DNA from 4 places in the Pseudomonas oplopanacis genome. Region 2 is predicted to be linked to each of the others. Evidence: predicted binding sites of a transcription regulator. Region 2 holds the regulator's gene; each other region holds the start of a gene.
What was found. The regulator FliA, encoded in region 2, starts transcription of late flagellar genes. The targets are predictions, from matches to a motif close to CTAAAGTTTNNNNNNNNNNNGCCGNTAA.
Positions count from the first base shown of each region.

Region 1: a site for FliA is predicted at 4,905-4,932, ahead of ACWKV5_RS15125 (flagellar protein MotY). Genes of this name have one in related genera too.
Region 3: a site for FliA is predicted at 2,244-2,271, ahead of flgM (flagellar biosynthesis anti-sigma factor FlgM). Genes of this name have one in related genera too.
Region 4: a site for FliA is predicted at 3,638-3,665, ahead of ACWKV5_RS16215 (methyl-accepting chemotaxis protein). Genes of this name have one in related genera too.

Region 1 covers NZ_JBSKHV010000006.1:250,372-257,571, reverse strand. Annotated here, with positions in the region: gene ACWKV5_RS15160 (molybdopterin oxidoreductase family protein) at 1-708, shown strand, start outside; gene grxD (Grx4 family monothiol glutaredoxin) at 806-1,147, shown strand; gene bfr (bacterioferritin) at 1,233-1,709, opposite strand; gene ACWKV5_RS15145 (bacterioferritin-associated ferredoxin) at 1,908-2,126, opposite strand; gene ACWKV5_RS15140 (peroxiredoxin) at 2,441-3,043, shown strand; gene rnt (ribonuclease T) at 3,118-3,795, opposite strand; gene pyrC (dihydroorotase) at 3,792-4,838, opposite strand; gene ACWKV5_RS15125 (flagellar protein MotY) at 4,998-5,906, shown strand; gene ACWKV5_RS15120 (argininosuccinate synthase) at 6,036-7,200, shown strand, end outside.
Region 2 covers NZ_JBSKHV010000002.1:661,952-669,151, reverse strand. Annotated here, with positions in the region: gene ACWKV5_RS07430 (protein-glutamate methylesterase/protein-glutamine glutaminase) at 1-700, opposite strand, end outside; gene ACWKV5_RS07425 (chemotaxis protein CheA) at 750-3,002, opposite strand; gene ACWKV5_RS07420 (protein phosphatase CheZ) at 3,057-3,845, opposite strand; gene ACWKV5_RS07415 (chemotaxis response regulator CheY) at 3,868-4,239, opposite strand; gene fliA (RNA polymerase sigma factor FliA) at 4,407-5,147, opposite strand; gene fleN (flagellar synthesis regulator FleN) at 5,144-5,974, opposite strand; gene flhF (flagellar biosynthesis GTPase FlhF) at 6,091-7,200, opposite strand, start outside.
Region 3 covers NZ_JBSKHV010000004.1:368,592-375,791, reverse strand. Annotated here, with positions in the region: gene ACWKV5_RS12095 (MFS transporter) at 1-458, shown strand, start outside; gene ACWKV5_RS12090 (flagellar brake protein) at 525-1,271, opposite strand; gene ACWKV5_RS12085 (flagella synthesis protein FlgN) at 1,364-1,831, opposite strand; gene flgM (flagellar biosynthesis anti-sigma factor FlgM) at 1,881-2,207, opposite strand; gene flgA (flagellar basal body P-ring formation chaperone FlgA) at 2,375-3,136, opposite strand; gene ACWKV5_RS12070 (chemotaxis protein CheV) at 3,219-4,151, shown strand; gene cheR (protein-glutamate O-methyltransferase CheR) at 4,198-5,025, shown strand; gene flgB (flagellar basal body rod protein FlgB) at 5,388-5,795, shown strand; gene flgC (flagellar basal body rod protein FlgC) at 5,799-6,242, shown strand; gene flgD (flagellar hook assembly protein FlgD) at 6,258-6,983, shown strand; gene flgE (flagellar hook protein FlgE) at 7,015-7,200, shown strand, end outside.
Region 4 covers NZ_JBSKHV010000007.1:173,024-180,223, reverse strand. Annotated here, with positions in the region: gene ACWKV5_RS16230 (hypothetical protein) at 1-185, opposite strand, end outside; gene ACWKV5_RS16225 (AAA family ATPase) at 542-1,066, opposite strand; gene pnuC (nicotinamide riboside transporter PnuC) at 1,063-1,626, opposite strand; gene ACWKV5_RS16215 (methyl-accepting chemotaxis protein) at 1,875-3,509, opposite strand; gene ACWKV5_RS16210 (undecaprenyl-diphosphate phosphatase) at 3,802-4,632, shown strand; gene ACWKV5_RS16205 (DUF1294 domain-containing protein) at 4,629-5,060, shown strand; gene ACWKV5_RS16200 (MmcQ/YjbR family DNA-binding protein) at 5,057-5,416, opposite strand; gene ACWKV5_RS16195 (LysR substrate-binding domain-containing protein) at 5,413-6,321, opposite strand; gene ACWKV5_RS16190 (FMN-dependent NADH-azoreductase) at 6,451-7,062, shown strand.

The DNA.
Region 1 (7,200 bases), on a different contig from region 2:
GAAGGCGCACTGCATGACTGGGAGATCTTCGTCGGCCTGGCCAAGGCGTTTGCGGCGAAGACCGGGAAGGAACTGAAACCGACAATTGCGCCCGCGCAAATGATCGACCTTGGCTTGCGGATGGGGCTGTATGGCGATGCGTCGGAACACAAGCTGTCGCTCGCCACGCTGTTTGATCATCCGCATGGCGTCGATCTGGGCGCGTTGAAATCCAACCTCACGCCACGCCTGAAAACCGCCAATCAGCGCATACAGGCAGCGCCGCCGGCGATCCTTGCCGACCTCGCGCGTTTCGCCGCGCTACAAGCACCAGCCGCGGATCAATTGCTGATGATTGGCCGTCGTCATGTGCGCAGCAATAACTCGTGGATGCACAACTATCACCGTCTGGTGAAGGGCAAGCCGCGCCATCAACTGCTCATGCACCCGGACGATTTGTCCAGTCGCGGGCTCAGCGACGGGCAGCGTGTGCGGGTGAGTTCCCGGGTCGGGATGATTGAAGTGGAAGTGGTCGCCAGCTTCGACATGATGAAAGGTGTGGTCAGCCTGCCGCACGGTTGGGGGCATGCGCGGCCGGGTGTGCAGATGACAATTGCCAGTGGCCAGCCGGGATCCAGCGCCAATGACCTGACCGATGAATGTCAGCTCGACGAGCTGTCAGGGAATGCGGCGTTGAACGGCGTGCCGGTCACCGTGGCGGCGGCGTGATCGTGTCTGTCGGGGAGACCGAGCATGGCGCTCGGGTTTCCGTTACAATGCGCCACCGTGCCGACCTCTGAGTCGGAAAGTTCAGCCGAGGTGCTTCATGGATATCATCGAAACGATTAAAGAGCAGATTGCTAACAACACCATTCTGCTTTACATGAAAGGTTCGCCGAATGCCCCGCAGTGTGGCTTCTCCGCGAAAGCCGCGCAGGCCGTGATGGCATGTGGCGAAAAGTTTGCGTACGTGGACATCCTGCAGAACCCGGAAATCCGCGCCAACCTGCCAAAATACGCCAACTGGCCAACCTTCCCGCAACTGTGGGTCGGTGGTGAGCTGGTCGGCGGTAGCGACATCATGACTGAAATGGCTGCTGACGGTTCGTTGCAGACCACGATCAAAGCCGCTGTTGAAGCGGCAGCTGCCAACAAGACCGAAGCTTGATTCGATCTTTGTAGGCAATAAAAAAGCCCCGCCTCTTTAAAAGAGTGCGGGGCTTTTTACTGTCTCGAGTTTAGCGTGCGCTGACTTACTCGTCTTCGCCCATCTGCGATTGCAGATAGTTCTCAAGACCGACTTTATCGATCAGGCCCAGTTGGGTTTCGAGCCAGTCGATATGTTCTTCCTCGGACTCGAGAATGTCTTCGAGCAGTTCGCGGCTACCGAAGTCGCCGACCGTTTCGCAATGAGCGATGGCGACTTTCAGATCGGCATGGCCGATGCGTTCGATACGCAGGTCGCACTCAAGCATTTCCTTGGTGTGCTCGCCGATGTGCAACTTGCCCAGGTCCTGGACGTTCGGCAGGCCTTCAAGGAAAAGGATGCGCTTGATCAGCTTGTCCGCGTGCTTCATCTCGTCGATGGATTCGTGGTACTCGTGCTTGCCCAGCTTGTTCAGGCCCCAATCTTCATACATGCGCGCATGCAAAAAGTATTGATTGATCGCGACCAGCTCATTGGCAAGGATCTTGTTGAGATGCTGGATGACTGTAACGTCGCCTTTCATGATGGGGTCCTGCCCTGAGTAGCTGTCTATAGGGCAGAGTTTGAGCCGCGTATGTAATAGTGTCAAACCTAAGTTATTGAAACTTATATGAAAATTAATCGGAATAAGAATGTTTGTGTTCCGCGTCTAGAGCGTAAGCGGTTGATTTTCAGACATAAAAAAACCGGACATCAAGTCCGGTTCTTTGAATCAGGGTCTTTACGCGGCAGTAAATTCTACCGGGAAAGGAATGGCTGCCTGGGCCGATTGCAATTTGGTCAGGGTTTCGCGAACCACTTCCTTTGCAAGGCAGGCGCATTTGCCGCATTGGCTGGCAACGCCGGTGGCCTGACGGACTTCCTTATAGCTGCAGCAACCTTCATAGATTGCATCGCGGATTTGACCGTCGGTGACGCCAGTGCAGAGGCAGACATACATAAGTGAAAACCGTCGCTGGTTGTGACTCAATTGCGATGGATCTTAATGTTAACGAGAATGATTGTCAAAGTGGTTTCTGAAAGCTTTGCGTTATAAGCGGGCGTGACCGACGAACGGTTTTCATTCAGGCAATCTGCCAGTAACGGTCTCGATGGCAATTTTTATCCTCCTGCAAAAAACCGTTGAGGACAGCCTAAAAACGCCGTGTATGATGGTCGGTCCTTTGAAGGGGGATCGTGTCACAGGGCTGTCGCCTGAGGGTGGCAGGCTGATGCGAATCCAGTTCTTCACGTTAATAGACCAGGAGATATCCAATGAGCGTACTCGTAGGCAAACAAGCCCCGGACTTCACCGTTCCAGCCGTCCTCGGCAATGGCGAAATCGTAGACAGCTTCACCCTGTCGTCGGCCATCAAAGGCAAATACGGCCTGGTGTTCTTCTACCCACTGGACTTCACCTTCGTTTGCCCGTCCGAGCTGATCGCTCTGGACAACCGCATGGCTGACTTCAAGTCCCGCAACGTTGAAGTGATTGCCGTGTCGATCGACTCGCACTTCACCCACAACGCCTGGCGCAACACCCCGGTGAACAATGGCGGTATCGGCCAGGTTCGCTACACCATGGCTGCCGACATCAAGCAGGAAATCATGAAGGCCTACGACGTTCAGTCCGCTGACGGCGTTGCTTTCCGTGGCGCATTCCTGATCGACGACAAAGGCGTTGTCCGCTCGCAGATCATCAACGACCTGCCGCTGGGCCGTAACATGGAAGAGCTGATCCGTCTGGTCGACGCTCTGCAATTCCACGAAGAGCACGGCGAAGTTTGCCCTGCCAACTGGAAAAAAGGCGACAAAGGCATGAACGCTTCGCCAGAAGGCGTTGCTGCTTACCTGACCGAGCACGCTGCGGCGCTGTAAGCCCAAGCGTCAGGCATAAAAAAACCGGCCTCAGTGGCCGGTTTTTTTATGCGCGGGGATTAATCAGCGACAGATCAGTCGTTGAAATCTTCCCAGCCGCCCATTTGTTTCCAGCGATTGACGATGCCGCAGAACAGCTCCGCGGTCTTCTCGGTGTCATAACGAGCCGAGTGGGCCTCGCGACCGTCGAAGTCGATATCCGCCGCCTGACAGGCCTTGGCCAGTACAGTCTGACCGTAAGCCAGGCCGGCAAGGGTCGCGGTGTCGAAGCTGGAGAACGGATGAAACGGGTTACGTTTCATGTCCAGGCGTGCGACCGCAGCGTTGAGGAAGCCCAGGTCGAAGCTGCTGTTGTGGCCGACCAGAATCGCCCGTTTGCAGCCGTTGGCTTTCAGAGCCTTGCGGATGCCGCGGAAAATATCGGTCAGCGCCGCTTCTTCACTCACTGCCATGCGCAGCGGGTGATCGAGTTTGATCCCGGTGAACTCCAGCGCCGCTGCTTCGATGTTCGCGCCTTCAAAAGGCTCTACACGGAAGAAGTAGGTGTGATCGGGGTACACAAACCCTTTCTCGTCCATGGCGATGGTGGTTGCAGCAATTTCCAGCAGGGCGTCGGTGGCCGAGTTGAAACCACCGGTTTCTACGTCGACGACAACCGGCAGGTAGCCACGAAACCTGGCAGCCATTGGATGACGAGGACCGCCTCCACCGCCTTGACCGTCCTGTTCGTCGTCGAAATGGTCTTCACTCACGCGTGTTCCTCCAGCAGGCGCCAGCGCAGTTTTTCACCGGCGCGCAGCGGGATAACGGTCAACTCGCCAAATGGCAGGCTGGTTGGGGCGGTCCACTCATCGCGGACCAGGGTAATGCGGTCGGTGTTCGCTGGCAGGCCATAGAAGCGTGGGCCGTTGAGGCTGGCGAAGGCTTCGAGCTTGTCCAGCGCGTTGCGTTGTTCGAACGCTTCGGCGTACATCTCGATGGCCGCATACGCGGTGTAGCAACCGGCGCAGCCACACGCGGCTTCTTTGGCGTGCTGGGCGTGGGGGGCCGAGTCGGTGCCCAGGAAGAATTTTTCGCTGCCGCTGGTGGCGGCGTCGAGCAGGGCTTCCTGGTGCGTATTGCGCTTGAGAATCGGCAGGCAATAGAAGTGCGGCCGAATCCCGCCCACCAGCATGTGGTTGCGGTTGTACAGCAGGTGATGCGCGGTGATGGTGGCGCCGACGTTGGCCGAAGCCTCGTTGACGAACTGCACGGCATCGGCGGTGGTGATGTGTTCAAACACCACTTTGAGCGTCGGGAAACGCTCGACCACACGGCGCATGTGCTCATCGATGAAAAATTTTTCGCGGTCGAACACGTCGACATCGCCACGAGTGACTTCACCGTGAATCAGCAGAGGCATCCCGACGTCGGCCATGGCCTCTAGCGCAGGGAAGATCTTGTCGATGCTGGTTACGCCAGAATCCGAGTTGGTGGTCGCGCCGGCAGGGTACAGCTTGGCGGCGTACACGAAACCGCTGGCCTTGGCCTCGCGAATTTCTTCGGGCTGGGTGCGGTCGGTCAGGTAAAGCACCATCAACGGTTCGAAGCGACTGCCGGCCGGGCGTGCAGCGAGGATTCGCTGGCGATAGCCGTCGGCTTCAGCGGCGTTACGCACCGGAGGTACCAGGTTGGGCATGATGATGGCGCGACCAAAGGTGCGCGCAACATCCGCAACGGTATTGGTCAACACGGCACCATCGCGAAGATGAATGTGCCAGTCGTCGGGACGCAGTAGGGTCAGGCGGTCGGACATGAGGGGATTCCAGGCGGGTCAAACTCAGGGGAATGCTACCGGAAAAGACTCTTGCAGGCACTCGCTATCAAGTTTTGCAGGAACCTACCGATATGAATCAGGTATGCCGGAAACATGCGTGTGTCGGTCTTTTTGTTGTAGAAGCCAGTGGAGCCTCCCGTGCGCCAGCGTTATTTAGCCTTGCTCAGTGTGTTTGCCAGCCTTCCTGCGATGGCGCTCACTTTCCAGACGCGTCTGGAGAGCATCGAGTGGACGGTCGAAGGTGACAAGTTCGAATGCCGCCTGACTCAACCGATCACCGATTTCGGCTCGGGTGAATTCGTACGCCGTGCCGGTGAACAGGCGATATTTCGCCTGAATACCTACAACGCGATGATCGGTGGCGGTTCGGCAACCTTGCTGGCCGCCGCCGCGCCGTGGCAACCGGGGCGTGGCGACATCAATCTGGGCTCGGTACGCCTGGGCAGCGGTAATGTGCTGTTCAACAGCTCGCAAGCGCAGGCCGGGCGCCTGATCAGTGGCTTGATCGACGGCCGCAGTCCGGTGATCCGGCATGCCTCCGGTGATGGCCGGGTGTCGGAAGTGCGACTGTTGCCGGTCAAGTTCAGCAAGGCATTCAACGATTACCAAAGCTGCGTGGCGAAACTGCTGCCGAAGAATTTCGAACAGGTCAAACAGTCCGAGATCACCTTCACGGGTGCTGAAGGCATCGATCTTGATGCGCACGCCAAGGCGCAGTTGCAAGTGATGCTGGAGTTCATGAAGGCCGATCCGTCGGTCAATCACATCGAGCTCGACGGGCACTCCGACAACAGCGGCAATCGCCTGGCCAACCGTGAACTGTCGCGCCGCCGCGCATTGGCGGTGATGGATTACTTCAAGGCCAACGGCATTCAGGAATCGCAGATCACCATGCGCTTCCACGGTGAGCGTTACCCTGTGGCGCCCAACACCACCGCCGTCAACCGTGCGAAGAATCGCCGGGTTGCCGTGCGTCTGGAACGCGTTGCGCCGACCGAGAAAGTCGCGCCTCAAGTCGCTTCTGGTAATGCAGCAGCCACTTCCTGACTTGCCGGTCATCGTCGCGCTCTCGATAGATTCTGTCGCTTCGTCGTCATAAGCTGTCGCGCCACTGTAAATTATTTCGTATGACCGGTAGACTTCACGGCTTTCCGTAGAACCCCGTGGAGTGATGGCATGGCGGACGTAAACAAGGTCGTTCTGGCGTATTCCGGCGGCCTGGACACTTCGGTGATCCTCAAGTGGCTGCAGGATACTTATAACTGTGAAGTGGTGACCTTCACCGCTGACCTGGGTCAGGGCGAAGAGGTTGAACCGGCGCGCGCCAAGGCACAGGCCATGGGCGTCAAAGAGATCTACATCGACGACTTGCGCGAAGAATTCGTGCGTGATTTCGTTTTCCCGATGTTCCGCGCCAACACCGTTTACGAAGGCGAGTACCTGCTGGGTACTTCCATCGCTCGTCCGTTGATCGCCAAACGCCTGATCGAAATCGCCAACGAAACCGGCGCTGACGCCATTTCCCACGGCGCCACCGGCAAGGGCAACGACCAGGTTCGTTTCGAACTGGGCGCGTACGCCTTGAAGCCAGGTGTGAAAGTGATTGCTCCGTGGCGCGAGTGGGACCTGCTGTCCCGTGAAAAGCTGATGGATTACGCTGAAAAGCACAACATCCCGATCGAGCGTCACGGCAAGAAAAAATCCCCGTACTCGATGGATGCCAACCTGCTGCACATCTCCTATGAAGGCGGCGTGCTGGAAGACACCTGGACCGAGCACGAAGAAGACATGTGGAAATGGACCGTCTCCCCGGAGAACGCTCCAGACAAGCCGCAATACCTGGAACTGACCTACCGTAATGGCGACATCGTTGCACTGGACGGCGTCGAAATGACCCCGGCCACCGTGCTGGCGACCCTGAACCGTATCGGTGGTGAACACGGTATCGGCCGTCTCGACATCGTCGAAAACCGTTACGTGGGCATGAAGTCCCGTGGCTGCTACGAAACTCCTGGCGGCACCATCATGCTGCGCGCTCACCGTGCGATCGAATCGATCACCCTGGACCGCGAAGTGGCTCACCTCAAAGACGAGTTGATGCCCAAGTACGCCAGCCTGATCTACACCGGTTACTGGTGGAGCCCTGAGCGTCTGATGCTGCAACAGATGATCGATGCGTCCCAGGCCCACGTGAACGGCGTTGTTCGCCTGAAGCTGTACAAGGGCAACGTGATCGTGACCGGTCGCAAGTCTGACGAATCGTTGTTCGATGCCAACATCGCGACTTTCGAAGAAGACGGCGGCGCTTACAACCAGGCCGATGCGGCTGGCTTCATCAAGC
Region 2 (7,200 bases):
CCGCCGGCATGTGCTGGATCAACACCAGCGGTGCCGGGAAGTTGGCCGGCAACTGGGTCAGCACCCGTTGCAGCGCAACCGGACCGCCCGTGGACGTGCCGATGGCCACCAGTTTGTAGGCCTTGCGTTTCGGTGCAGGCGACGATGGGCCGGACGACACAGGCGCATGGGTGCGTGCCGGAATCGGTGCCGGCGCAGGACGCGACGGTGCGTGGCTGCCGTAACTGCTGGCGCTGGCAGGCGCAGGCGTCGGGGCAGGTGCGGCGACCGGGGCCGGTGCACTGTAGGTATTGGCGCGACGGTTACTGCGCGAAATGCTCAGGATCTTTTCGCACAGCAGTTGCTTGACCTTCTCCGGGTTTCGGGAGATGTCTTCGAAATTCTTCGGCAGGAAATCCACGGCGCCGGCATCCAGCGCATCGAGGGTCACCCGGGCGCCTTCGTGCGTCAGCGAGGAGAACATCAAAACCGGCGTCGGGCAGCGCTGCATGATGTGTCGCACGGCGGTGATGCCGTCCATCATGGGCATTTCGTAGTCCATCGTGATCACGTCCGGCTTGAGGGCCAGGGCCTGATCGATCGCCTCTTTTCCGTTGGTCGCCGTTCCGACGACCTGGATATTCGAATCCGCTGAAAGAATTTCCGAGACGCGGCGGCGGAAAAACCCCGAATCGTCCACCACCAGGACTTTGACTGCCATAAACACTCCGTTAGACGGAGCGAGGCTCAGTCGCCCCGCTCCACCAGAATCAAATACGCCGCGTGGCGTAACGCTTGAGCATGCTCGGAACATCGAGAATCAGCGCAATGCGGCCGTCACCGGTGATGGTGGCGCCCGACATGCCCGGGGTTCCCTGGAGCATTTTGCCCAATGGCTTGATGACCACTTCTTCCTGGCCCACCAACTGATCGACGACAAAGCCGATCCGTTGCGTGCCCACCGAAAGGATCACCACATGGCCTTCGCGCTGCTCTTCGTGAGCGGCGGAGCTGACCAGCCAGCGCTTGAGGTAAAACAGTGGCAGCGCCTTGTCGCGCACGATCACCACTTCCTGACCGTCCACCACGTTGGTGGTCGACAGGTCGAGGTGGAAGATCTCGTTGACGTTCACCAGCGGGAACGCAAACGCCTGGTTGCCGAGCATGACCATCAGCGTCGGCATGATCGCCAGGGTCAGCGGGACCTTGATGACGATCTTCGAGCCCTGGCCTTTGGTCGAGTAGATGTTGATCGAACCGTTGAGCTGGGAAATCTTGGTTTTCACCACGTCCATGCCCACGCCACGACCCGACACGTCGGAGATCTCGGTCTTGGTCGAGAACCCAGGCGCGAAAATCAGGTTGTAGCACTCGGTGTCGCTCAAGCGATCCGCCGCGTCCTTGTCCATCACACCGCGTTTTACCGCGATGGAACGCAGGACGTGCGGGTCCATGCCTTTGCCGTCATCGCTGATCGACAGCAGGATGTGGTCGCCTTCCTGTTCCGCTGCAAGGATCACCTTGCCGCCACGGGACTTGCCCGAGGCTTCGCGCTCTTCCGGCGACTCGATGCCGTGGTCGACCGCGTTGCGCACCAAGTGGACCAGCGGGTCGGCCAGGGCCTCGACGAGGTTCTTGTCGAGGTCGGTTTCTTCGCCGACCAGTTCCAGGTTGATCTCTTTCTTGAGCTGGCGAGCCAGGTCGCGAACCAGACGCGGGAAGCGTCCGAAGACTTTCTTGATCGGTTGCATCCGGGTCTTCATGACCGCGGTTTGCAGGTCAGCCGTGACCACGTCGAGGTTCGACACAGCCTTGGACATGGCCTCGTCGGCACTGTTGGCACCCAGGCGAACCAAACGGTTACGCACCAGTACCAGTTCGCCGACCATGTTCATGATTTCGTCGAGACGCGCGGTATCGACCCGCACGGTGGTCTCGGCTTCGCTCGCCGGTTTTTCCGGCGGCGGCGCAGCCGGAGCACGGGCCGGGGCCGGTGCAGCGGCGGCAACCGGTTTCGACGCCTCGACTTTCGGTGCCTCGGCTTTTGGATCTGGCACCTTGGCCACGGGTGCCGCTGCCTTGGCAACGGGCGCCGCAGCAGTGACAACAGAGCCTGTCGCCACGTCGGTGAACTTGCCTTTACCGTGCAATTCGTCGAGCAGCGATTCGAACTCGTGATCGGAGATCAGATCCCCGCCCGCCGCCGCTGCGGTTGGCGCAGGTGTAGCTGGTACCGAAGCAATGGCCGACTCCAGCGCATCCACCGCAAAGTTGCCCTTGCCGTGCAGCTGATCGAGCAGAGCTTCAAATTCGTCGTCGGTAATGTCGGAGCTGTCGCCCGCCGCTTTCGGCGCAGCCGGTGCCGCTGGCGCTGGGGCCACGGCGTCGACGGCGAACTGGCCTTTGCCGTGCAGTTGATCGAGTAATGACTCGAACTCGGCATCGGTGATTTCGTCGCTGGCAGCGGCATCGCTGGCAGGCGTTGGTGCAGCCACTGGCGCTTCGGCCTGAGCCTTGACGGCATTCAGCGAGTCCAGCAGTTGTTCGAATTCGTTATCGGTGATGTCGCCCGATTCGCTTTCGGCGGCAGGTGCTTCAACCACTTCAGCAACCGGTGCAGCTTCATCTGCGGTTTGCGGCTCGGCCAGACGGGCCAGGGCCTCCAGCAATTCAGGTGTCGCAGCGGTGACCGGGCTACGCTCGCGGACTTCGCCGAACATGCTGTTCACCGCGTCCAGCGCTTCGAGGACCACGTCCATCAGTTCCGAATCGACGCGACGCTCACCCTTGCGCAGGATGTCGAACACGTTCTCGGCGATGTGGCAGCACTCCACCAGCTCGTTGAGCTGGAGGAAGCCGGCGCCCCCTTTTACAGTGTGAAAACCGCGAAAAATTGCATTGAGCAAGTCCGCATCATCCGGTCGGCTTTCCAGCTCGACCAGTTGTTCGGACAGTTGCTCTAGAATCTCGCCGGCCTCAACCAGGAAATCCTGAAGGATCTCTTCATCGGCGCCGAAGCTCATTAAGGGGGTGCTCCTACAGGTCTAAAAACCTAAAAAACCTAGAATGCTGAAACGCTAAAATCCCAGGCTGGATAGCAAATCGTCCACATCGTCCTGACCGGACACAACGTCTTCTCTTTTATCGGCATGAATCTGCGGACCTTCACCCTGAGAGAGATGTTTTTGTGGATCTTTTTCGGCGAGCATCGATTCACGGTCATGTTCGATACCCGCAAAGCGGTCTACCTGGCTGGCCATGAGGACGAGCTTGAGCAAATTGCTTTCAACTTCGGTGACCAACTGGGTCACGCGCTTGATCACCTGACCGGTGAGGTCCTGGTAATCCTGAGCCAGCAGGATGTCGTTGAGGTTGCTCGACACCGTGCGGTTGTCCTCGGTGCTGCGTGTCAGGAAACCGTCGACGCGGCGGGCCAGCTCACGGAACTCTTCAGCCCCGACTTCGCGGCGCATGAACCGGCTCCAGTCCGTGCTCAACGCCTGGGCTTCTTCGCTCAGGCTGTTGACCAGCGGCGTGGCGCTTTCCACCAGGTCCATGGTGCGGTTGGCCGCGGCCTCGGTCAGCTTGACCACATACCCCAGGCGCTCGGTGGCGTCCGTGATTTGCGACACTTCCTCGGCTTGCGGCATGTTCGGGTCAATCTGGAAATTGACGATCGCGCTGTGCAGCTCGCGAGTGAGCTTGCCCACTTCCTGATACAGGCCACGGTCACGGGTCTGATTGAGCTCATGGATCAGTTGCACAGCCTCGCCGAACCTGCCTTTTTCAAGGCTGGCGACCAGTTCGACGGCATGTTTTTTCAGGGTCGATTCAAAATCGCCCTGTGAAGATTCTTTATGCTCCATAGCTCCCCCGTGGCGCAGTGGATCAACCGATGCGTTCGAAAATCTTCTCGATTTTTTCTTTCAACGCCTGGGCCGTGAAGGGTTTGACCACATAGCCGTTTACGCCGGCCTGGGCCGCTTCGATGATCTGCTCGCGCTTGGCTTCAGCGGTCACCATCAGCACTGGCAGGTGCTTGAGCTTTTCATCGGCGCGCACGTGGCGCAGCAGATCGATACCGGTCATGCCAGGCATGTTCCAGTCCGTTACCAGAAAGTCGATGCTCCCGCTGTTGAGAACCGGAATGGCAGTAGTGCCATCGTCAGCCTCGACCGTGTTGGTGAACCCAAGGTCACGCAACAGGTTTTTTATGATCCGCCGCATCGTTGAGAAGTCATCAACGATGAGGATTTTCATGTTCTTGTCCAATTCGACCTCCAAGCAGTCTTAAACGCGCCCAGCACCTGGACGCGCCATTTCAATCAATTCGGCAATTCACTCGATGACTGTCTGGAGCACAACAGATCGCGACCGGTGCCGTTCAAATCCGCACCAGCCCCGTTCGCAGTGTCCCCACACTGCCTTCAGCGCGCTCGCCACTCCCCCAAACGCCCCCGCAAACGGGCCGCGCACTGGCTGTGTAACTGGCTGACCCGCGATTCGCTGACCCCCAGGACCTCACCGATTTCCTTGAGATTCAACTCTTCGTCGTAGTACAGCGCCAACACCAGTCGCTCGCGCTCCGGCAAATTGGCAATCGCGTCCGCCAGCGCCGCCTGGAAGCGTTCATCTTCCAGATCGCGTGACGGCTCGAGATGAGCACTCGCGCCATCCTCATGCAGCCCTTCGTGTTCGCCGTCCTGCAACAGATCGTCGAAACTGAATAAGCGGCTGCCCAGGGTGTCGTTCAAAATCCCGTAATAATCGTCGAGACTCAATTGGAGTTCGGCCGCAACCTCGTGATCTTTAGCGTCACGGCCGGTTTTAGCTTCAATAGAGCGAATTGCGTCACTGACCATACGGGTATTTCGGTGGACCGAGCGTGGCGCCCAGTCCCCCTTGCGTACTTCATCGAGCATGGCGCCGCGGATTCGTATGCCCGCGTACGTCTCGAAACTTGCGCCTTTGCTGGCGTCGTATTTGGTCGACACTTCAAGCAGGCCGATCATCCCGGCCTGGATCAGGTCTTCAACCTGGACACTGGCCGGCAGACGGGCCAGCAAGTGGTAAGCAATGCGTTTGACCAGTGGCGCGTAACGCTCGATCAGCTCGTACTGCGCGTCACGTGCCGACTTCTTGTAGAGGTTGTAGCCACTGGCTGTCATAGGACGGGTCCTGCGGTCTGTTGCACGAGGCGCTCGACGAAAAACTCAAGGTGCCCGCGCGGGTTGGCAGGCAGCGGCCAGGTATCAACTTTCTGCGCGATGGCCTTGAACGCCAGGGCGCACTTGGAACGCGGGAAGGCTTCATACACGGCACGTTGTTTCTGCACAGCCTTGCGCACGCTTTCGTCGTAAGGCACCGCGCCGACGTATTGCAAGGCCACGTCGAGAAAGCGGTCGGTGACCTTGGTCAACTTGGCGAACAGGTTGCGACCTTCTTGCGGGCTCTGGGCCATGTTGGCCAGGACGCGGAAGCGGTTCATGCCGTAATCGCGGTTAAGCAGTTTGATCAGCGCGTAGGCGTCGGTGATCGAGGTCGGCTCGTCGCAGACCACCAGCAAGACTTCCTGCGCTGCGCGAACAAAACTGACTACCGAGTCACCTATGCCCGCAGCGGTGTCGATCACCAATACGTCGAGATTGTCGCCGATGTCGCTGAAGGCCTGGATCAGTCCGGCGTGTTGAGCCGGGCTCAAATGAACCATGCTCTGGGTGCCAGACGCGGCCGGAACGATTCGAATACCGCCCGGGCCCTGCAACAGAACGTCGCGCAGCTCGCAGCGGCCTTCGATCACGTCGGCCAGGGTACGTTTGGGTGTCAGTCCCAGCAGGACGTCAACGTTCGCCAGGCCCAGGTCAGCGTCCAACAGCATGACGCGACGGCCGAGCTCAGCCAGGGCCAGCGACAAATTCACTGACACGTTAGTCTTGCCGACGCCACCTTTGCCGCCGGTCACCGCGATCACCTGTACGGGATGCATGCTGCCCATGTTATTTCTTTACCTTGTCTTGCATAGACGGAGGCCACATTACTGGCTGCGCGTTCGCAAATGGAACAATGCATGGCAGACCATCGATGTAGGTACAAAAACTGTTCATTACTACCTTAGCCAACCTGCTTGGTCGGGCTGTGGTAAATATCAGCGAACATGTCAGCCATGGCTTCTTCGCTGGGTTCTTCCTGCATTTGTACGCTTACGGCGCGACTGACCAACTGATGACGGCGCGGCAGATGCAAATCATCCGGGATCCGCGGGCCATCGGTCAGGTACGCCACCGGCAATTCATGACTGATCGCCAGGCTCAGCACCTCGCCGAGACTTGCCGTTTCATCCAGTTTAGTCAGGATGCAGCCAGCGAGCCCGCAGCGTTTGTAACTATGATAAGCGGCTGTTAGAACCTGTTTTTGGCTGGTGGTTGCGAGCACCAGGTAATTTTTTGATTTGATGCCACGCCCGGCCAGGCTTTCGAGCTGCATGCGCAGGGCTGGATCGCTGGCCTGAAGGCCTGCGGTATCAATCAGCACCACGCGTTTGCGCAGCAGTGGCTCCAGCGCCTGAACCAGCGATTGGCCCGGATCGACGTGGGTCACCGACACATTGAGAATGCGCCCCAGCGTCTTGAGCTGCTCCTGGGCGCCAATGCGAAAGCTGTCCATGCTCACCAGCGCGATGTTCTGCGCGCCGTACTTGAGCACGTAACGGGCTGCGAGCTTGGCCAGGGTGGTGGTCTTGCCCATGCCGGCAGGACCAACCATGGCAATCACGCCGCCTTCTTCCAGCGGCTCGACTTCCGGGGTAGCAATCATCCGCGCCAGGTGCGCCAGCAACATGCGCCAGGCCTGACGAGGCTCATCGATATCACCGATCATCGCCAACAGATCGCGCGACAACGGGCCGGACAGGCCGATGCGTTGCAGGCGACGCCACAGGTTGGCCTGGGCCGGACGGCTACCTTGCAGCTGATTCCAGGCTAGCGAACCGAGCTGTACTTCCATCAGTTCGCGCAGGCTGTTGAGCTCGAAACGCATCGAGTCGAACGCACGTGGATCCACGCCGCCAGCAGCCGGTGCCGGAGCAGGCGCGGAGCGACGCGGTTCGGCGTAGGTCGGTTCGATTAGTGGCTCGGCAGCGGTCAGTGGCAGGCCGGCGAACAACTGGCGATTGGTGGTCTTGTCGCCTTCGGTCTCGCCATCGCCACGCAGGCTCAATTCAGC
Region 3 (7,200 bases), on a different contig from region 2:
TGGCAGTGGCGTTCTCCAATGACCACGTCGAAGGTGATCGCCGGGTCTCGCTGACGGCGATGCTGCTGGTGACCTACGGTGTCGGCGCCAGTATCGGGCCGCTGGTCGCCGGGGTGCTGATGAAGCTGTTCGGCAGCCACATGCTCTATGCGTTTTTCAGTTTCTTCGCGATGGTGCTGGTGTGGCGGATCCGTCCGAAAGCAGTTACCAACCTGCATCAGGTCGACGATGCGCCGCTGCATCACGTGGCCATGCCGGACAGCATGTCGAGTTCGCCGCTGGTGGTGTGCCTTGACCCGCGTGTCGACGAGCAGATCGTTCAAGAGCAGATGCACAGCCCGCCCCATCCGGAAGCGGAGCCGGGACCGGAGCCGGAGGTGGAACTGGAAGGAGAGCCGACGCCACCGGAAGACCCGGACGCCGGTCGCGAACAAAGCTTCACGGAAGCCAGACCCTGATAGTTGCGGCATAAAAAAACGGGCAGTCACCGCAAGGGACTGCCCGTTTTTTGTTGAAGCGTTGTATCAGAGATCGTCTTTGTCGAAGCGCCGTGCTTCACGCTGCAGCTGATACACGAAGCGCTCGACCTGACGCTGCACCAGCCCGCTCATGTTGTGAAAGCGGATGCCGGCGAAGGTGGTGGAGATCCTTTCTTCGAAGTGCAGATAACGCAGCTCAACCGGGGTGGTCATGCTGCCGAAGGGCAGGTCGGCGACGAAGCGGTCGTAGACCTGGCCCAGTTGCAGTCGGCCGGTGATGTCGCCGTCAAAGCGCAGCTTGCAGCCGGTGGCGGAAATATCCAGCAGCTTGCCGCTGACCGGGAACTTGAGCTTTTCACCGCCCAGTTCGACGTTGACCAATTGCGCCAGTTTCAATGCAGCCCGGAAGGCGTTGCGGCGCTGGTGGTAGACGACTTCGTCAGGCAGTTTGCCGCGATAGCAGCGGGTGTCGCTGAATTCGTCGATGCTCAGCGGGCCGTTGCTTTCCCAGGCGATGCGCACGCCGTCGTGGAAGCCTTCGACCCGAAACGACTCGCCCGCCAGCAGATAGCGCTCGCCATCGCGGGGCACCATTTCGTCCAGGGCAATCGTGTTGTTGTCCCGGTCAACCTCAACCAGATAGCTCTGGAAGCGCTGGTTACGTTCGTGGAACGTAATGATCAGCGGGTCATGGCTTTCTTGCAGCTGCCGCAGGTTACCCGCGATCTCCATGGGCGTGGAGAGCACCTTGGGTGGCTGCGGAGCATCTTCCGCGGTTAAGGCATTGGACACGGTTCATCGTTCTCCGGACAAAATGTGACAGCGCATGGCCAGCATACTGCCAGCATGTGACGCGTCTTGAAAGTGCGAACTCATCAACAGGTTCATGCCTGACTGAGCGGGCGCGGCTTCGCTAGCTTGGCGGTTGATCCGCGGGCATCGTAAAGCGCGGGTGGTTCGCCGCCGGTGAGGATCTTCAGCTGATTGGCCGTGGCGGCCTGCTGGACCAGGATCGACTGACCATTATTGACATTGATGGCCTGGCACTGCGCCAGAAGGTCGGTCAGGGCATCGCTTTGCGCAAGTAACTGGTCACCGACGCTGGATTGGCTGGCGAGTTGCTCCAGCCCCTTGCGATTGGTGGGCAGATTGAGGCTGGCGAGGACTTCGCTGCGCTTGCGGCCATGCTGTTCGAGCAGAATGATCATTGCCTGTTTGCGCGCCAGAATGTCTTCGAGCAGTGGCATGTCGCGACCATGCAAGGCGAGGGACTCGGTTTGCAGTAACTCCAGCAAGTGTTGCGCTGGAGCAAAGTCGTCGATGATCAGTTGCAGTAAATTAGTGTCGTGCATGGCTGGCCTTGGGGTTTAAGCGTCCAAAAGCCTGGCGCAGGCCGGGGGCCTAGCGCTGGGCTTCGAAGTTGAGCAGTTTGCTGGCTACACGGTTGCTGTCGACTTTATAGCTGCCATCGGCAATCGCTGCTTTCAACTCGGCCACGCGGGCATTGTCGACGGCAGGCTGATCGCGCAGCTTGTCAGTGACCTTCTGCAACTGTTGAGCCTCATTGCTGAGGTGTACCGATTCCCCGCTTTTGGCGGTACTGGCCTGTTCGGCCGGGGTATTCAGCGGCGCGGATTTGCCGGCTTCGGCAGTGTCCTTGTTGGCGCTGGTACGCGTACTGCCGGTCAGTGACGAGGAACTGTTCAAACGGCTGAAATCGATGACCATGATAAAAAACCTCTGGGAATTTGGACGCTTGCCATGTTTTCGGCTCTCCCTGCAAAAACTTTAGGCCCATTTATCAACGAGCCTGCATGCGCCAGCGCATTTCCTGCGTGAGGCACAGTTTAGGGAACAGCCACGGCCAGCGCCATGTTTTCGCAAGGGCAGAATTTCTACATGGCCACTTCCACCTGGCCCGGCGCCATGACCTGCGCCTTGATGACCCGTTGGGAGTTGAGGTTTTTTACCCGGATCTGTTCACGCAACCCGCCATTGGACAGGGCTTCGCCCGGCATGCGCACGCTGAGCGTACCACTGCGGGCAGTAATCACGACCTGATCGCCTTTGGAAATGACTTCGGCCTGTTCGAGATGGACCAGCGTCAGCACCTGATCGGCGACCGTTGGTCGGGTAAGTTTCTGCCCGATCGCCTGATCCGTCGAGGTGAAGTAGCCCTGACCGATCAGGCTGATGTCGCGTTCGCGCAGCATGACATCGCCCGGCTCGATAAAGCCGGCGCGCTTGAGCGGTCGGGTGGTGGTGACGACGTCGCGAAACAGGCGAACTTGAGCGGGCACGAAGACTGTCCAGGGTGAGGTGCTGTCGCAACGAACCTTGACCGTGACCCGACCAATCGGGATCGCCGGGCTCTCCAAAGTGGCTGTCAATTCCTTGTCGCACATGGGCATTCGCAGGCGCGGATCGAGCTGCTTGACCTCGATCTCATAACGACCTTCGGTTTGACTGGTCGCCAAATAGTCTTCTACGGTGAACTCAAGAAAGCCCTGAGTGACGCCGATAAGCATGTCAGGCAAGGTAACTGCGTCAGCAAGGGCAGGGCTGCCAGCGTTGAACAGGCAGACGGCCGACATCGCGCAAAGCACTTGGCGAGCGTTTGATGTCAGGCGTCGGAAAAATGTCGGTTCTGTGTTCATAAGAGTTAAAAAGCAAGCGCCGTGCCGTTTAGCAATGAACGTGCGTCGCAACACACTTAAGCGTTGGTGTAGGAGTCTGTGCATGGCTGGTGTAATGGATGCGGTAAACCAGCGCACGCAACTGGTAGGGCAGAATCGCCTGGAGCTGCTGTTGTTCCGTCTCGACGGCCAGCAGCTCTATGGGATCAACGTGTTCAAGGTTCGGGAAGTGCTGCAATGCCCAAAACTCACGCTGATGCCAAAATCCAGTCCTGTCGTGTGCGGTGTGGCAAATATCCGGGGGGCGACCATTCCGATTCTTGATCTGGCCATGGCGACCGGCTCCGGCGCGCTGAAAGATCAAAGCAATCCGTTCGTGATCATCACCGAGTACAACACCAAGACCCAGGGGTTCCTGGTGCGCTCGGTGGAGCGCATCGTCAACATGAACTGGGAAGAGATTCATCCGCCACCCAAGGGCACGGGGCGCGATCACTACCTGACGGCTGTGACTCGGGTCGACAATCAGTTAGTCGAAATCATCGACGTCGAGAAAGTCCTCGCGGAAGTGGCGCCGACGCCGGAAGCAATTTCGGTCGGTGTGGTCGATGTCGAAACCCAGCACAAGGCCTTGTCCTTGAAGGTCTTGACCGTCGATGACTCGTCCGTGGCACGCAAACAGGTGACCCGTTGCCTGCAAACGGTCGGTGTCGAAGTGGTGGCGTTGAACGATGGCAAACAAGCGCTGGACTATCTGAAAAAGCTGGTCGATGAAGGGAAAAAGCCGGAAGAAGAGTTCCTGATGATGATTTCCGACATCGAGATGCCGGAAATGGACGGGTACACCCTCACGGCCGAGATCCGCAACGACCCGCGCATGCAAAAGCTTCATATCATCCTGCATACTTCGTTGTCGGGGGTATTCAATCAGGCGATGGTCAAGAAAGTCGGTGCTGATGACTTCCTTGCCAAATTCCGTCCTGATGACCTGGCATCCCGGGTAGTCGACCGGATCAAAGCAGCAGATATCAGCTAGGGGCCTTCTGCCCCTGGTGGTTAACACGATTTAAGAGGCGGCATCTTTGTCTACGGGTAATTTGGATTTCGAACAGTTCCGGGTCTTCCTGGAAAAAGCCTGTGGCATTTTGCTCGGTGAAAACAAGCAGTACCTGGTCTCGAGCCGTCTCAACAAACTGATGGAACAGCAAGGCATCAAATCCCTGGGTGAGCTGGTCCAGCGCATCCAGACCCAGCCGCGCAGTGGTTTGCGCGAGATGGTGGTGGACGCGATGACCACCAACGAAACCCTGTGGTTTCGTGACACCTATCCGTTTGAAGTGTTGAAGAACAAGGTATTGCCTGAAGCGATCAAGGCCGCGCCCGGCCAGCGTTTGCGGATCTGGTCCGCGGCGTGTTCGTCGGGTCAGGAACCGTACTCGCTGTCGATGTCCATCGACGAGTTCGAGCGCGTCAATATGGGCCAGCTGAAGATGGGGGCGCAGATTGTCGCCACCGACCTGTCCGGCACCATGCTGACCAACTGCAAGACCGGCGAGTACGATAGCCTGGCGATCGGCCGTGGCCTGTCGCCCGAGCGTCTCCAGCGTTACTTCGACCCGAAAGGGCCGGGGCGCTGGGCGATCAAGGCGCCGATCAAGAGCCGCGTGGAGTTTCGCTCGTTCAACCTGCTGGACAGCTACGCGGCCCTCGGCAAATTCGACATCGTGTTCTGCCGCAACGTGCTGATCTACTTCTCCGCCGAGGTGAAGAAGGACATCCTGTTGCGCATTCACAGCACGCTCAAGCCGGGCGGCTATCTGTTCCTCGGTGCGTCTGAAGCGCTGAACGGTTTGCCGGACCATTACCAGATGGTCCAGTGCAGCCCGGGGATCATTTACCAGGCGAAGTGATTCGTTGGCGGCACAAAAAACGGGAGTCCTCAGGGGCTCCCGTTTTTTTTGCCGATGATTTCCCGCCAACACCACTAAACCCTGTGGGAGCGAGCCTGCTCGCGAAAGCGCTGGGTCAGGCAATGCAGATAGATGTCGACTGACAGGACGCCTTCGCGAGCAGGCTCGCTCCCACAAGGGATCTGCGTTGCTCTTGAGAAAGCGGCAGAAAAGCGGCATCCAGCGGAAACCGGTTGCCGCTTTTCTGGCATTGCCGCCCTTGCCACTGCCCGCAAAGCCCCGGTTTCCGGGCTTTTTCGATTTGGCACGCCGCTTGCTATGTCTCTGTTACGAAAAATCAGGTCACCCGAAGGTTTCCCGACATGAGCATCAGCTTCGATAAAGCGCTCGGTATCCACGAACAAGCCCTGGGCTTCCGCGCTCAGCGTGCCGAAGTCCTGGCCAACAACATCGCCAACGCCGACACCCCGAACTACAAGGCTCGGGATCTGGACTTCTCCAAAGTGCTCGCCGCACAGAACGAGAAAACCAAGAGCGGTACTTTTGCCTTGAACATGACCAACAGCCGTCATATCGAAGCTGAAGGCCTGGGCAATGGCGACGAGTCGCTGCTGTATCGCACGCCGATGCAACCGTCGATCGACCAGAACACCGTGGACGCCCAACTGGAACAGTCGAACTACGCGGAAAACGCCGTCGGCTTCCAGGCCAGCTTCACCCTGCTCAACAGCAAATTCAAAGGGCTGGTATCAGCCCTGCGCGGAGAGTAATTCATGTCTCTATCCAGTGTTTTCAACATTGCCGGTAGCGGCATGAGCGCACAAACCACGCGTTTGAACACCGTGGCCTCGAACATCGCCAACGCCGAAACCGTCTCGTCGAGCATCGACCAGACCTATCGCGCCCGTCACCCGGTGTTCGCCACCATGTTCCAGGGCGGCCAGAACGGCGGCAGCGATTCGCTGTTCCAGAGCCAGGACGCTGCCGGTCAAGGCGTGCAAGTGCTCGGCGTGGTCGAAGACCAGAGCAACCTCGAAGCGCGTTATGAGCCGAACCATCCCGCTGCCGACGCCAAGGGCTACGTCTACTACCCGAACGTCAACGTCGTCGAAGAAATGGCCGACATGATTTCCGCGAGCCGTTCGTTCCAGACCAACGCCGAAATGATGAACACCGCCAAAACCATGATGCAGAAGGTCCTGACCCTCGGTCAGTGATAAGGGGCGACTCAGATGAGTGTTACCGATACCACCAGCGGCTTGAGCCTCAAGGATGTCCTGGCCAACTCTTCGGTCAAGACCAATAACACCAGCAGCGACGGCCTGGCCGGAGCCACTAACAGTGCCACCGGCAATAAAGCATTGGGCAAAGATGCCTTCCTGCAATTGCTGGTGACTCAGCTGAAAAACCAGAACCCGCTGGAACCGCAGGACAACGGCGCGTTCGTCGCTCAGTTGGCGCAGTTCAGTAGCCTGGAAGGCATCACCACGCTCAACGATACGGTCAGCGGCATTGCCGGCAACTACAACTCGTCGCAAGCGTTGCAGGCTTCTTCGCTGGTGGGTCGTTCGGTCGTCGCCCAGACCGACACCGCGGTGGTCGATACCTCCAAGAGTTTCAACGGTACAGCAGTCGTACCGGCCTCGACGAACCCGGTCACGATCAAGATCACGGACACCGATGGCAAAGTCGTTCGCACCATCGATCTTGGCAGCCAGCAAGCCGGCAACGCCGGTTTCATCTGGGACGGCAAGAACGATGCGGGTGAAGTGGCCAAGGCCGGCACCTACAAGTTTGCAGCTACCGCGACTTACGACAGCCAGGCGACCTCGCTGGTGACTTACCTGCCGGCAACCGTCAACAGCGTGACCATCAGCCAGACCGGCGGTGAATTGATGCTGAACCTGGCAGGCCTGGGCAGCGTTGCCCTGTCCAAAGTACAGACCATTGGTATATAGAGCCGACTAACACGGCACAAAGGAGTGGAATATGTCTTTCAATATCGGCCTTAGCGGTCTCTATGCAGCCAACAAACAACTGGACGTCACCGGCAACAACATCGCCAACGTCGCGACCACCGGTTTCAAATCGTCCCGTGCAGAATTCGAAGACGTGTACTCGGCCACGCGCCTGGGTACCGGCAGCAAGACCGTCGGCAACGGCGTGCGTCTGGCC
Region 4 (7,200 bases), on a different contig from region 2:
GGGTTGGCATTGACGGTGGTCGGGTAGGGGTCTTTGCCGCCGGTGCGGCCGATAGGGATGGGCTGGACGTCGCGTGTAAGAACGATGACGCCATTGCCATCAGCCTTCGCACTAAGGCTGAGTACCGAAGTGGCGGCACATCCGATCAGCAGTAGGCAGGTCATGCCTTTATTGAAAGTCCCCACGGCAGCAATTCCTTCTTTTGTGGGCTGGCCCTAGTCAGCGTTGGGAAGGAGAGAGCGAAAGCTGTGCCGCTTTTGAATTATTGTTTTAATTCAAAAGGTTAGCCTTTTGTGAGAAGTGGACGATACGTCAGCTGTTTCATCACTGAGACAGCCCCGGCAAGGTTTTGCTGAACAATCGCGACGCAAAGCTCTAGATCAAGGGTTTGCGCTGATGTGTTTCAAGCGCTTAACAAGAGCCATGACAAGATGATGAAGGGCGCTGAAACGGCCTGTTTGCGGGTAGATGAGTGTTTCACGGATGGACACTGTTGCCCCAAAACAGGGGGAATCACTGGGGAAATCGACCCAAAACCGGCTCAGGAAACCAGCAGGCGGGTGACCGCTTCAAAGGCCTGCCCCCGGCGGTTTTCCCAGCTTCCCTGCAATACCTGAAACGGTTGGCGGTGCTGTTCAAGCCAGGTGTGGGTCGCCTGGAAAAATGCCAGGCGTTCACTCAATTCGGGCTGACAGCGCTGGCCATCATCCGTCCAGTCGACATGCTCCGGTGACAACAGCAGGTGCAAGTCGTAATCGCGAGCCAATAATGCCGGTTCAAGCCATTCAGGGCAGTCGCCAAACAAGGTCTGGCTCCAGAGGATATTGCTCAGCAAGTGAGTGTCGAGAATCAACAGACGGGGCCGCCGGGCGCGGGCTTCATCTTCCCATTGCAACTGGCCTCGGGCGATCTCGGTAATATCACCCAGGCACGTGTCGCGAGGGTTTTGTTCGATGAACCAACGCACGTACTCATCGACCCGCACACCGCCGAAATGCCCCTGCAACTCGGCCGCTAGCCAGCTCTTGCCACTGGATTCGGGGCCCGTGAGCACCAGCACCTTCATGCGCGCAATGCCGGATCGGCACGCCATTCACGCCAGCCTTGCACGGCCAGCAGCAGGAACAGTGCATAGAGAGCAGAGGTGAGGTACATGCCTTTGTAAATGAACAGCCCGACAAAAATCACATCAACGGCGATCCACAGCGGCCAGCATTGCACGCGTTTTTGCGCCATCCACATCTGCGCAACCAGGCTGAACCCCGTGAGCGCGGCGTCGAGCCACGGCTGGGCGGCATCGGTCCAGTGCGCCATGGCCGCGCCCAACAGCACACTGCCCAGCGCGCCGACCGCCAGGCCCAGCGCCACTGACCTGCTGTCGAGACGGCTGACCTGCCGGCCGGTATTCGCTTCGCCTGCGCGGGTCCATTGCCACCAGCCATAGAGTTGCAGCGCGGCGTAGATCACTTGCAGGAGCATGTCCGAATACAGCTTTACCTCAAAAAAGATCCAGCTATACAGCAGCACCATGACCAGGCCGATTGGCCAGCACCAGGGGTTCTGTTTGACCGTCAACCAGACGGCAATCACACCGAGGGCGGCGGCAAACAGTTCAAGCCCGGACATGGAGGTTCCTTGGGGAAAGCGAAGTGGGGGCGAGATTGTACCTAGACAGCAGGAAAGGGCGATAGCGACACGGGACTGAAATCAGAAACACAACTGTGGCGAGGGAGCTTGCTCCCGCTGGGCTGCGTAGCAGCCCCGAATACTGCAACCGGATTTCTACAGGAGAAACTCAGTCAGCTGATTTTTGCGACTGCTGCGCAGTCGAGCGGGAGCAAGCTCCCTCGCCACAGGGTTTATCGTGTGTGCTGTTAAACGCGAAATTGCTTGAGCAAGCCGTTCAGCTGCTCGCTCAGGTCTTTGAGTCGAACACTGGCCACACTCGATTGCTGCGCCGCCAGTGCAGTGCTGTGGGACAAGCCCGCAGCCTGGGTCACGTTCTGATTGATGTCTTCCACCACATGGGCCTGCTGCAATGTCGCGCTGGCGATCGACGCGTTCAATCCGTTGAGGTTGCGTAACGCCTGGCCAATTGCATTCAGGCTCGCACCGGCCAGGCCGGCCTGTTCGATGGTCAGTTGTGACGCGCGACTGCTGTCGCCGATGACCTTGACCGCGGCTTCCGAATGGCTTTGCAGGCGTTCGATCATCGACTGGATCTCTGCTGTGGACTTCTGCGTGCGCTGGGCCAGCAGGCGCACCTCATCGGCCACCACCGCGAATCCTCGACCCTGTTCACCCGCCCGGGCGGCTTCAATGGCGGCGTTGAGGGCGAGCAGGTTGGTTTGCTCGGCGATGGAGCGGATCACCTCCAGGACGCTGCCGATCTGCGTGCTTTCCGTTGCCAGGGTGCGTATCACCTCTACGGCTTGATCGATGGTGCCGGACAGTTTGTCTATCTGTTGCAAGCTGCCGTCGATGTTGATCTGGCCTTGCTGCGCCTGGGATTCGGCATCGCGCATTTCGCTGGCAGCATGCTCGGCGTTCTTGGCCACATCCTGCACGCCATAGGTCACTTCATTAATGGCCGTGGCCACCAGTTCCATCTGTTGGGACTGTTGCTGGCTGCGTTGTTGGGCCTGGGCGGCGTCATTGCCCAATTCACTGGACGACTGACCCAACGCGCTGGCGGACACCTGCAGCTCGGTGACCACCAGGCGCAGCTTGGTGGTAAACGCGTTGAAGTGCCGAGCCAGTTGCGCCACTTCGTCCTGACCGTGGGTATCGAGGCTGCGGGTCAGGTCACTTTCACCGCTGGCGATGTTGGCCATGGCGTTCACGGTGTCCTGGAGCGGGCGCACAATACTGCGCGCAATCAGGATGACCAACAGCGCCATCACCAGCGCAATCACCACGCCGACGAAAGTGGCCTTCCACACCTGGCCATTGAATTCGGCCTGCATGTCATCGATGTACACGCCCGAGCCGATCACCCAGCCCCAAGGCTCGAAGAGTTTGACGTAAGAAGTCTTTTCGACCGGGGCACTGGCGCCCGGTTTCGGCCAGCGGTAGTTGACCATGCCGGCGCCCTTGGCCTTGGCCACGGCAACCATTTCGTTAAACACCGCAAAGCCGTCCGGGTCGCGGATGGCCGACAAGTTCTGGCCGTCCAGCTTGGGGTTGGCCGGGTGCATGATCATCACCGGCGTCAGATCGTTGATCCAGAAATAGTCGTTCTGGTCATAGCGCAGTCCACGGACCGCGGTCAGTGCCTGCTTCTGCGCGGCATCGCGGGTGAGGGTGCCGGCCGTTTCCAGGTCATGGTAGTAATTCAGAATACCGCTGGCGGTCTGTACGACGTGCTGGGTTTTCTGCGCCTTGGCCTGATAAAGGTCGTCGTGAATCTGCTTGAGCATCAACACGCCCAACGTCAGCAACATCACCACCGACACGATCAAGATGAGCCACAAGCGTCGGCTGATCGACACACTGCGCAAGCTGTTCATAACGCTGTTACTCCGATTTTCTTTTTATTGTCATAAACCATTGCCAGCATCCAACCACGCTTTGCCGGTCGGGCATATGCGACCCAAGTCCTATTCCGCGGCAGCGTTTTAGAGGCTTGTCTGATAGGATTTCGGCCCCGCGCGGAAAAACCTGAATCACGCTCGATTTTCACGGAATTTTTACGGTTTCGTCTGGATCCTGTGCGCGCGGAACTTCAACTACGCTCAGCGCAATGAACGTTTAAACAAAACTGACGGGGCATGCCTGGGGGCATTGCTTCTTGGGGGATTGATGGATCTTTGGACCGCCTTTCAGGCATTGATACTTGGGGTAGTAGAAGGGCTGACGGAGTTTCTGCCGATTTCCAGTACCGGGCACCAGATCATCGTCGCCGACTTGCTCAACTTCGGTGGGGAGCGGGCAATCGCGTTCAATATCATTATCCAGTTGGGTGCAATCCTGGCGGTGGTGTGGGAGTTTCGTCGCAAGATTCTCGATGTGGTTACCGGTTTGCCGACGCAACCGAGCGCGCGTCGTTTCACCGCCAACCTGCTGATCGCCTTCATGCCGGCGGTGGTGCTGGGGGTGATTTTCTCCGACCTGATTCACCATTACCTGTTCAACCCGATTACCGTTGCGACGGCGTTGGTGGTGGGCGGTGTGATTATGTTGTGGGCCGAGAAACGCCAACATCAGGTGCATGCCGAAACTGTCGACGAGATTACCTGGCAAGACGCGCTGAAAGTCGGTTTCGCCCAGTGCCTGGCCATGATTCCAGGAACATCGCGTTCCGGGTCGACCATCATTGGCGGGTTGCTGTTTGGCCTGTCGCGCAAGACCGCTACCGAGTTCTCGTTCTTCCTGGCGATGCCGACCATGGTCGCGGCGGCGGTGTATTCGGGTTTCAAATACCGCCACCTGTTCGTGCCGGCGGATTTTCCGGTGTTCGCGATCGGTTTCGTGACGGCCTTCATCTTCGCGATGATCGCGGTTCGCGGCCTGCTCAAGTTCATTGCCAGCCACAGCTACGCGGCGTTTGCCTGGTATCGGATCGTGTTCGGCCTGGTCATTCTGGCCACCTGGCAGTTCGGCTGGGTTGACTGGTCTGCGGCCAAGCCATGAGTGACGCCGGCAGGCGCCACGACCCCGGTCGCAGGTCCGGGGGAGAGCGCATCCAGCATCCACGGTTGAAACTGCTGGTTTTTGCCGCGCTGTGTGCGCTGCCGCTGTTTGGGTCGGTGTCGCTCTGGCTGCGCGGGGTGTCACTGATTCCGCTGGCGGCGTACGGGATCGTCAGTGTGCTGGCGTTTTTCCTGTACTGGAGCGACAAGCGCAAGGCCCGCGCCGACGCCTGGCGCACGCCGGAAAATGTCTTGCACGCGGTCGAACTGGCCGGTGGCTGGCCTGGCGCCTTGTTGGCCCAGCAAGTGTTTCGGCACAAGACCCGCAAAGTCTCCTATCAGCTGCTGTTCTGGCTGATTGTGTTGCTGCACCAGGTGTTCTGGATCGACCAGATGTTTCTCGGCGCGAACCTGCTGGCCTTGTTTTAAAGCAGCAGTCCCACCTGGGTGCGCTTGGGCAGCTTGCTCACCACCAGTTGGTGGGATCGTTGCAACAAGGCTTGTAGTTCTACGGCGCCCAGCGGGTAGGGCGTTTGCATGATGATCCACTGGGCTCTCGCCAGATAGGGAGCCGGGTGGATGCCCGGCCGGTCGCAATGTCCCAGGAACAGGTCCTTGTCGACCTTGAAGGCAAGGGAGTCGCCGCGCAGGTTCTGCAGCGCGAACATTTTATTCCCGGCAATCGAAAACACCCGCACACCGCCCCATTTATAGTCTTCCCGCGCACCCGGCAGCGCGAGACAGAACTGCGCGACATCCTCTTCGCTCATACGTCCAGCCTTCATATCAATCGGTCCCCACACGCATTGAATGTTTCGATCAAATGGTCGAGCCAAGCGCGAACCGCTGGCATCACCCCGCGCCGGTGAGGGTAGACCGCTTGCAACCAGCCGCCAGGCAATGACCACTCGGGCAGCAGTTGCACCAGCGAGCCGTCTTCCAGCTCCGGCTCGCAATACATCATTGGCAACAGGGTAAAACCCTGGCCGGCCAGAGTGCAGGCCTTGCGCACGATGAAGTCATCAATGCCCAGCCGCGCCTCCATGCTGAGATCGACACTTTTGCCCTGTTGATCCAGCAGGCGGATATGCACCATGCGATCGGCTTCAAGGGCGCCGAGCACGGGCAAGGTTTTCAGGTCTTCGGGGTGATTGATTTCACGCCCGTGCAAAAACGCCGGGGTGGCGACCATGGCCATTTGTGCCTGGCGCAGGCGTCGGGTCACCAGTAGCGGATCTTCGTCGCCCAGCTCACGCACGCGCAAGGCGACATCAACGCCTTCAGTCACCAGGTCGACCCGGCGGTTGAGCAGCATCACTTCCAGTTGCACCTGCGGGTATTTTTCAAGAAATCGGGCGATGACCGTGGGCAACATCTCGTGCGCGAGGCCGACGGGGCAGGACACCCGCAAGCGCCCACGCGGTTCGCTGGACATGCTGGCCACCGCTTCATCGGCCATTTCCGCTTCCAATAGCATCGCCTGACAGTGCCGCAGGTAGCGCTCGCCGACGGCGGTCAGCTTGAGTTGGCGGGTGGTGCGTTGCAGCAGACGTGCACCGAGGCGCTCTTCCAGCTCGGCGATACGCCGTGACAGGCGCGACTTGGGAATCCCGAGCAAACGCCCGGCGGCCGCAAAACCGCCAGCTTCCACCACCTTGGCGAAATAGTAGAGATCATTGAGGTCTTGCATGACGGCAGTCCGATTGTTCTATCAGTGGGACGAACTATCGCATTGTTGCGGTCTAATCAGCCATTGGTTTCGTCTGTAGGATTCACTCCATCAGATCGCCCCGTGGCGGTCCTCACCTGGAGATCCCACATGAAACTGTTGCATATCGATTCGAGCATTCTTGGTGACAACTCGGCTTCCCGTCTGCTGAGCAGCGAAGTCGTCAAAGCCTGGCAAACCGCAGAGCCGAACGCCGTGGTCACTTACCGCGACCTGGCCGCCGACGCCATCAGCCATTTCTCCGCCACGACGCTGGTTGCTGCTGGCACTACCGCTGAACTGCGCAACGCCGCCCAACAGCACGAAGCCGAGCTGAGCGCCACTACCCTGGCTGAATTCCTCGCCGCCGATGCCGTGGTGATTGCCGCACCGATGTACAACTTCACCATCCCGACCCAACTCAAGGCCTGGATCGATCGCATCGCCGTTGCCGGTCAGACCTTCCGTTACACCGAAGCCGGCCCTGAAGGCCTGTGCGGTGGCAAGAAAGTCGTGATCGTTTCGACTTCCGGTGGCCTGCACGCCGGTCAAGCCACAGGTGTGGCTCACGAAGAGTACTTGAAAGTGCTGTTCGGCTTCATCGGCATCACCGACATCGAGTTCGTCCGTGCCCATGGCCTGGCCTACGGTGATGAAGTGCGCACTAAAGCCATGAGCGACGCTCAAGCGCAAATCAGCGAGCAATTGTTCGCCGCCGCGTAAGGCTTGCGTAAAAACGCAAAACTGCTCAGGCAACACCCCAAAAAACTCTGTATTCTGGTCACGCAAGTGCCAGATACGGAGTTTTTTGTTTCTGGCCGTTTCAGGTTGTGGCCCAGGTTATGCAACAGGGGGTTAACG